2 regions of the Amycolatopsis panacis genome follow, and region 1 is predicted to be linked to the other one. Evidence: riboswitches for the same ligand, from Rfam matches in the RefSeq annotation. Region 1 holds a riboswitch; the other holds the start of a gene.
The links. Region 1 has a riboswitch for thiamine pyrophosphate ahead of D5S19_RS19430 (thiamine ABC transporter substrate-binding protein). Riboswitches for the same ligand answer to the same signal wherever they lie in the genome.

Region 1 (4,102 bases):
CGCGCTGACCCGCAACGACGTGCTCGCCGCGAACTACCCGTTCGCCACGATCGAGCCGAACGTCGGGGTGGTGCCGCTGCCGGACCCGCGGCTGGACCAGCTCGCCGAGGTCTTCTCCTCGGAGAAGACGGTCCCCGCTGTGGTGTCCTTTGTGGACATCGCGGGCATTGTGAAGGGGGCTTCCGAGGGAGCCGGGCTCGGCAACAAGTTCCTGGCCAACATCCGTGAGGCCAATGCGATCTGCCAGGTCATCCGGGTGTTCGACGATCCGGACGTGGTGCACGTGGACGGCCGCATCGACCCGTCCAGCGACATCGAGACGATCAACACCGAGCTGATCCTCGCCGACCTGCAGACGCTGGAGAAGGCGCTGCCACGGCTGGAGAAGGAGGCTCGGACCAAGAAGGAGTCCCGGCCGGCGCTGGAGAGCGCGCAGCAGGCCAAGGAGATCCTCGATGCCGGGCGCACGCTGTTCCAGGCGCAGAACGAGATCGACGCCGAGCCGCTGCGGGAACTGAGCCTGCTCACCACCAAGCCGTTCCTCTACGTCTTCAACGCCGACGAGACCATCCTGACCGACGAGGCGCGCCGCGAGGAGCTGACCAAGCTGGTCGCCCCGGCGGACGCGGTGTTCCTGGACGCGAAGGTGGAGGCCGAGCTACTCGAACTGGACGACGAGGAGTCCGTGCGCGAGCTGCTCGAATCCGTCGGCCAGCCGGAGCCGGGCCTGCACGCGCTGGCCCGCGCCGGATTCCACACCCTCGGCCTGCAGACCTACCTGACCGCGGGCCCGAAGGAATCCCGCGCCTGGACGGTCCCGCAGGGCGCCACCGCCCCGCAGGCCGCGGGCGTCATCCACACCGACTTCGAGCGCGGCTTCATCAAGGCCGAGGTGGTTTCCTTCGCCGACCTGATCGAGGCGGGCTCCATGGCCGCCGCCCGTTCCGCGGGCAAGGTCCGGATGGAAGGCAAGGACTACGTGATGGCGGACGGCGACGTGGTCGAATTCCGGTTCAACGTCTAGCCTGCGCCGAGCAGGTGTTACCGTGCCGGGAGCCTACCCGGCTTCCGGCCCGTTCCGTGAGGTCACGACCCGGCCCCACCGCCAGGCGCGGACAACCTGGCCGCGGTACCGGCATCGTTGGATATGCCTTTGTGCTCAAGAAAGACAATTCGCGAAGCCTGTCAGTGCAAGACCAGTGTTGGCCAAGGTGTCATCGTCCGCCGCAGGTCCTGCCACGCTTCGGTGTCGATCCGCACTAAAGTGCAGGTACCTCATTCCTGCTCCAGTCAAAAGAACCGTATTAAAACGTGAAAAAGGCAATCGGGAAATCCGCGACCACCACCCGGTGATCGCGGATTTTCTGCCTAGTGGCCACACTTCACCCGCGGAATGGTGGAATGCGCCGCATAGTGCTCAGTAGGTCGGCTGAACCATCAGCAGGTACTGGCCGTGGTTGTCGAGGTCTTGCAGGTCCAGCCGACCCAGCGGTGCTGCGGGAGGCCCGCGTTGCCCGCGGCGGCGCATGCGTCGGAGGACGGGTAAACCCCTGCAGGCACAAAGGTGGCGGCGGAAGCGGTGCCCTGGGTGGCGGCGATCGCGCCGGCGACCCCTGAAGCCGGCACGGTGCCCGAGACGAGTTTCCGGATCATGTGAACAGCTCTGTTCTTGGATCGTGTGCGCACGTTGCCTTGTGTTATAAGGACAGTGGGGCTCTGCGCGAGTGCACCGATTCTTTGTCCGGGCATTCCTGATGGGCAAGAGTGCAGTGCCGTGACGGCATGGTTAGGGCGGCTAAGTGGTCCGTTTCGCAACGTCGGCGACGAAGTTCTGAGGGAATCCCGGCCGCGAGTGGGGCCAAAAGAGTGATTCTCAATGCCTGGGACGGTTCGAACTGATCATGGCGTAACCGTCGATCGGGCAGGACGCCGATCGGGCAGGACGCGGGTAAACCGGATCGGGGCTCGTCACCGCAGAGGTGGCGAGCCCCGAGAGACTCAGCCGAGCAGGCCGAGCACGATGATCGCGAGCAGCGTGAACGCGGTCGCGTAGGTGGTGATCCAGGTGCGCTGGACGGTGGTGAGCTGGGCCGGCGTGCGGTGCATGACGTGTCCTAGTGGCCGAGTGCCGAACGATTCCGCCCGCATAGCGCCTTGATCATGACCGCTGTTACCAAGTGTGTCACGAATCACGCCGGGCGCGGGCGGTGTGCCAGACCACCCCACCCGCGGCGGCCACCATCAGGCCGAACGACACCATTCCCACCACGATTGCCTGCGTCATCTTCGCCACCCTCCGGTTCGCTTGTTTCCCCTGTCCAGGAGACGTGCGAGGCGGAGGGTGGTGTCGCCGGTGTTGCCGACGTCACGCTTGCCTCAGGTGGCCGCCAGCAGCGCGTCGATCTGGCGGGCCAAGGCGAAGTCGCGTTCGGTCAGGCCGCCGAGGTAGTGCGTGCTCAGCCGGAAGGTGAGGGTCCGCCAGCGGATGTCGATGTCCGGGTGGTGATCGGCGGCCTCGGCCAGCTCGGCCACCCGGTCGACCACCTCGATCGCGGCCGGGAACGAGGGCAGTTCGACAGTGCGGACGATGGTCTCGGCCTCGCGATGCCAGCCGGACAGGGTGCGTACGGCCTCGTCGGCGGCCGAGTCGCTCAGGAGTTCCGTCATCCCTCCATGGTGTCGGCTACGCTCCGAGGTTGCCACGGGAGTCCGGTACGCCGGGCTGAGAGGCGGGCAGCCGGTCCGCGACCGTTCGCACCTGAATCCGGATCATGCCGGCGCAGGGAGGCCCTACCCTCCTCCGCTGCCGGTGCAGCGCAGGAGGACAGATGATTCCGCGGACCGCACGCACGGTGCTGGGCCTTTTCACGGTCGCGGTGCTGGCGAGCGCCTGTTCGCTGTCGGGCGGCGACACCGGCGGCTCGGCGAGCTCCGAACAGCAGGAACCCACGCTGACGCTGGTCACCCACGATTCGTTCGTGGTACCGCAGGAGGTGCTCGACGCCTTCCACCGCCAGTCCGGCATCGCGCTCAAGATTCTCAAGTCCGGCGACGCGGGCGCGCTCACCAACAAGCTGGTGCTGACGAAGGGCAATCCGATCGGCGACGTCGCGTACGGGGTCGACAACACATTCGCGTCCCGCGCGCTCGGCGAGGGCGTATTCCAGTCGTACACCAGCCCTGAGGCCGACCGTGGGCCGCAGCGGTACGCGGTGGACACCCAGCACCGGCTTTCCGCGGTGGACGTCGGCGATGTGTGCGTAAACGTGGACACGGGCTACTTCGCGGCCAAGGGTATCCCGGCCCCCACCTCGTACGACGAGCTGGCCGAGCCCCAGTACAAGGACCTGATGGTCGCGGAGAGCCCGGCCACGGCCTCGCCGGGGCTGGCGTTCCTGCTCGGCACGATCGCGAAGTACGGCGAGGACGGCTGGCAGGCCTACTGGAACCGGTTGAAGGCCAACGGGCTCAAGATCGACAGCGGCTGGGAGGAGGCCTACACCAAGGACTTCTCCGGTTCGTCCGGCAAGGGACCCCGTCCGATCGTGGTCTCCTACGCTTCGTCGCCCGCCGCTGAGCTGGGCGAGGACGGCAAGCCGCGGACGAAGGCGCTGCTCGAAACCTGCTTCCGGCAGGTCGAGTACGCCGGTGTGCTGACCGGCAGCAAGCACGTGCCCGAGGCGCAGAAGGTGGTCGACTTCCTGCTGTCCCAGCAGTTCCAGACCACGGTCGCGGCGAACATGTACGTCTATCCCACGCGCACGGGTGTCGAGTTGCCCGCGGGCTGGGCGAACGCGGCACCGCTGCCGACTGCCTCGGCGACCATGCCGGCCGACAAGATCCAGGCCGGTCGCGAGAAGTGGATCGGTGCATGGCGCTCGCTCATGGGAGCCTGAGACCGGCTCGCACCGCCGGGCTGACGCTGCTCGGTCTGCTGCCGGTCGCGTTCCTGGTGGTGTTCTTCGCCTGGCCGGTGGTGGCGATCGTCGGCCGCGGGTTCTCCGCGGGCGGCGTGGACACCGTCTTGGGGGACCCGCAGACCTGGCGGCTGGCCGGATTCACGCTGGGCAGCGCCGCCGCCTCCACGGCGGTGGCGCTGCTG
Region 2 (4,102 bases), on a different contig from region 1:
TCGAACGGCGGGATCAGGGTCAGCCCGCGTTCGCGGGCGAGCCGGTCGGCGACCACCTCGCGGTCGGCGATCGGCACCTCCACCACCTCCGCGCCCCAGCCACGGGTGGCCGCGACCTTGACCCGGGGAGTCACGTCCGGCACCACGATCACCGCCGGAATCCCGAAGGCCCGCGCGCAGTACGCGACCGCTTGAGCATGGTTGCCGCTGGAGTGCGCGACCACTCCGCGTGCCCGTTCGGCTTCGCTCAGCGCGGCGATCGCGTTGTAGGCGCCGCGAATCTTGAACGCACCGATCGGTTGCAGGCTTTCCGGCTTCAGCCAGAGCCGCCCTTCGGCCCAGTGCTGGCGCAGCAACGGAGTGTGTACCGCGGTGCCCTTGACCCGCTCGGCCGCGGCTTCGATGTCGGTGATCGTCACGAACTGCATGTGGTGAGTATGTCAGGAAAGTGTGAGCTATAGACCATCCACTGTGGACAGTCAACGTGGTCTCGCTCACGACCGCGCAACGAGGGGAGTCATCCAGACGACTTACTCGTTGGAACGAGCAGTATCAGGGTGGGAATCGAAGCAGATCGGAATCATGGGCGAGGAGCAGAAGACAGCGCCGGAGCAGGCCGAAAAGAAGGGTCTGCGGCCGGCTTCGGTGGCCGCGGCGGCACTCGCCGCGGTCACCGCGGCATTGCTGGGTTCGAAGCTGGGCGTGGCGGGCACGGTGCTCGGCGCCGGGCTGGCGAGCATCATCACCAGTGTCGGGGGCGAGCTGTACTTGCGCTCGCTGCACCGGACGCGTGACGCGGCGGTGAAGGCGCGCGAGAAGCTCGCGACCGCCGGCCGCTCGCGGGACGGGCTGGACGCGGTCGGCAACCCGGCGGAAGCGCCGACCATGATGTTGTCCACCGATCCGTCCGAGATGCCGACGGTGCGGATCTCGCAGCTGCGACCGAACGATCTGGCCGAGCCCGACGAAGGCGGGAGCTTCCTCGACCGGCTCCGGAAGCTGCGCTGGCCGTTGGTGATCGGCACCAGCGCGGCCGCCTTCGTGGGGGCGCTGGTCGTGCTTTTCACCGTCGACTGGGGCACCGGCGGTGCCGCGAACACCGGCCTGTACCCGCACCAGAACACGAGCCGGCAGGAAACCACGCACGAGAACAAGCCGACCAAGTCGCAGAACGCGCCGGCCACCGACACCCCGTTGAACACGCCGACCACGAAGCCTGCGGCGCCCACCACCTCGCCGACCACGAGCACGTCGCAGACCCAGGAGCAGCAGGTCGCGCCTTCGACCACCGAGTCGTCTTCGCAGTCGACCACGCAGAAGCAGCAGCAGACACAGACCCAGACGCAGCAACCGAAGCAGTCACCGCAGTCGGACCCGGGTAACTGAGGCTCAGCCGAGCCGGTCGCGCAACGCCTCGGCGGCGGCCTTCGGGTCCTCGGCTTCAGTCAGCGCACGGACCACAACGATCCGTGACGCACCGGCGTCGAGCACCTCGGGCAGCCGTGCCTGGTCGATGCCCCCGATGGCGAACCACGGCCGGGTGTTGCCGCTCGCCGCGGTGCTGCGCACCAGGTCCAGGCCCGGGGCGTGGCGGCCTGGCTTGGTCGGCGTCGGCCAGCACGGTCCGGTGCAGAAGTAGTCAACGCCGTCCTCGGCGGCGGCCGTGGCGGCCTGTTCGGCGGAATGAGTGGAGCGGCCGATGACCACGTCGTCGCCAAGCACGCGCCGGGCAAGCGGCACCGGGATGTCGTCCTGGCCCAGGTGCAGCACGTCGGCGCCGACGGCGAGCGCGACGTCCGCGCGGTCGTTCACCGACAGCAGTGCACCGTGGCGGGCACATGCCTCGGCCAGCACTTCCAGCGCGGCGATCTCCTGTTTCGCTTCCAGCGGGCCGCCGCCGGTCTTGTCCCGCAGTTGCACGATGTCGACGCCACCGGCCAGCGCTGCGTCGGCGAACTCGGCGAGGTCGCCACGGCAGGTGCGGGCGTCTGTGCACAGGTACAGCCGGGCGTCGGCGAGCCGGGCGCGGATCTGGTCTCCGGTCAAGGCGGGCATGGCGGTGACGGTACCCGCGCGCTACGGTGGGGTGGTCCGCACGGGAGCCCGAGGCACGGGCTGAGAGGGAGCTGCCGCTCCGACCGTGGAACCTGATCCGGGTCATGCCGGCGCAGGGAGCGTGAAGGTGAATTCCGACAGCACAATCCTGACCGTCGTCGGTGGCGGCGTGATCGGTCTTTCCGTGGCGTGGCGGGCGGCGGCGCGTGGCAGGCGGGTCACCGTGGTCGATCCGGAACCGGTGCGCGGTGGTGCTTCCTGGCTGGCCGGCGGCATGCTCGCGCCGGTGACCGAGGCTTGGCCCGGCGAGGAGGACGTGCTCCTGCTGGGCGAGGCGTCGTTGCGGCGATGGCCTGCCTTCGCACGCGATCTCGCCGCTGAGGGCACGGATCCCGGGCTGGCCGGGCACGGCACGATCGTCCTCGCGTTCGATGCTGCTGACGCTGGGTACCTGGACGTTCTCGCCGGGCATTTCCAGTCGCTCGGCCGGGGTGTGGAGACGTTGACCGGCCGGGAGGCCCGCAGGCTCGCGCCTGGGATCGGCGCGGTGCGCAGCGGGTTGCACGTGCCGGGCGATCTGGCGGTGGACAACCGGAAATTGCTCATGGCGCTGGCCGAAGCGGGTGCCCGGCGGGGGGTCCAGTTTCGCCGGGAACGCTTGTCGAGCCTGGACGACGTGCCCGGTCCGGTCGTGCTCGCTGCGGGCGCGTGGACCGGGCAGCTGTGTACGCGACTGGAGCACGCTGTACGTCCGCTCAAGGGAGAAATCCTGCGGTTGCGGCCTAGACGTGGTTGTCTGCCGCCTCCGTCGTACACGGTGCGCGCGATCGTCGAAGGCCGCCCGATCTACCTCGTGCCACGCGCGGACGGTGAACTCGTGCTGGGTGCGACGCAGTACGAAGCAGGTTTCGACGAAGCGGTGACCGCGCGCGGCGTACGCGAGCTTCTGGAGGGCGCGGAGCGGATTCTGCCGGGCATCACTGAATACGAGTTGGTGGAGACTGCTGCCGGGTTGCGCGCGGGAAGTCGGGATGCGTTGCCGTACATCGGTGAGGTCGGCGAAGGCGTGTACGCGGCGACAGGACATCACCGCAATGGACTGTTGATGGCGCCGGTGACTGCGGACGCGGTGCTGGCGTGGCTGTCCGGTGAAGCACCGCCGGAGGAGGTCGGTGCGGCGTCGCCTGCCCGTCTGGCGGAGAGGGAGCAAGTCTGATGGAGATCAAGTTCAACGGCCAGTGGCGGGAATTTCCCGACCACAGCACCGTGATCGAGGTGCTCGACGCGGTCGGCGCGAGCCGGCAGGGCGTGGCCGTGGCGGTGAACGGCGAGGTCGTGCGCCGCGGGGACTGGGCCGCTGCCGTCGTGCCGAAGGGCGCGAACTTCGACGTGCTGACCGCGGTGCAGGGAGGCTGATCATGGACGACCTGATCATCGGGAGTCACAAGTACTCCTCACGGCTGATCATCGGCACCGGTGGCGCGGCGAACCTCGAAGTGCTGGAACGCGCCTTGGTCGCGTCCGGCACCGGACTCACCACCGTGGCGTTGCGCCGGGCCGACGCCGAGGGTGGATCCGGAGTGCTGGAATTGTTGCGGCGCTTGGACATTCAGCTGCTGCCGAACACCGCGGGCTGCCGGACCGCGGCCGAGGCGGTGCTCACCGCGCAGCTCGCGCGTGAGGCGCTGGACACGGATCTGGTGAAGCTGGAGGTGCACGCGGACGACCGCACCCTGCTGCCCGATCCGATCGAAACGCTCGAAGCCGCCGAACGGCTCGTGGCCGACGGATTCACCGTGTTCGCCTACACCAACGACGATCCGGTGCTCGCGCTTCGCCTGGAGGAGGCGGGCTGCGCGGCGGTGATGCCGCTCGGCGCGCCGATCGGCACCGGGCTCGGTATCCGGAACCCGCACAACATCGAGCTGATCGTGGCGCGTGCGTCGGTCCCGGTGGTGCTCGACGCGGGTATCGGCACGGCCTCGGACGCCACGCTGGCCATGGAACTCGGCTGCGCCGCGGTACTGTTGTCGACCGCGGTGACCCG

Region 2: it holds a riboswitch for thiamine pyrophosphate, as region 1 does, so the genes downstream of both, thiO (glycine oxidase ThiO) here and D5S19_RS19430 (thiamine ABC transporter substrate-binding protein) in region 1, are expected to answer to the same signal.

Annotation. Positions count from the first base shown of each region.
Region 1 is NZ_QZFV01000094.1:19,406-23,507, forward strand. Features, by position in the region: gene ychF (redox-regulated ATPase YchF) at 1-1,024, shown strand, start outside; gene D5S19_RS19420 (hypothetical protein) at 1,438-1,653, opposite strand; gene D5S19_RS19425 (4a-hydroxytetrahydrobiopterin dehydratase) at 2,377-2,667, opposite strand; TPP riboswitch at 2,692-2,803, shown strand; gene D5S19_RS19430 (thiamine ABC transporter substrate-binding protein) at 2,829-3,896, shown strand; gene D5S19_RS19435 (ABC transporter permease) at 3,872-4,102, shown strand, end outside.
Region 2 is NZ_QZFV01000075.1:57,334-61,435, forward strand. Features, by position in the region: gene D5S19_RS12525 (threonine ammonia-lyase) at 1-428, opposite strand, end outside; gene D5S19_RS32460 (hypothetical protein) at 583-1,386, shown strand; gene thiE (thiamine phosphate synthase) at 1,390-2,055, opposite strand; TPP riboswitch at 2,086-2,191, shown strand; gene thiO (glycine oxidase ThiO) at 2,183-3,271, shown strand; gene thiS (sulfur carrier protein ThiS) at 3,271-3,471, shown strand; gene thiG (thiazole synthase) at 3,474-4,102, shown strand, end outside.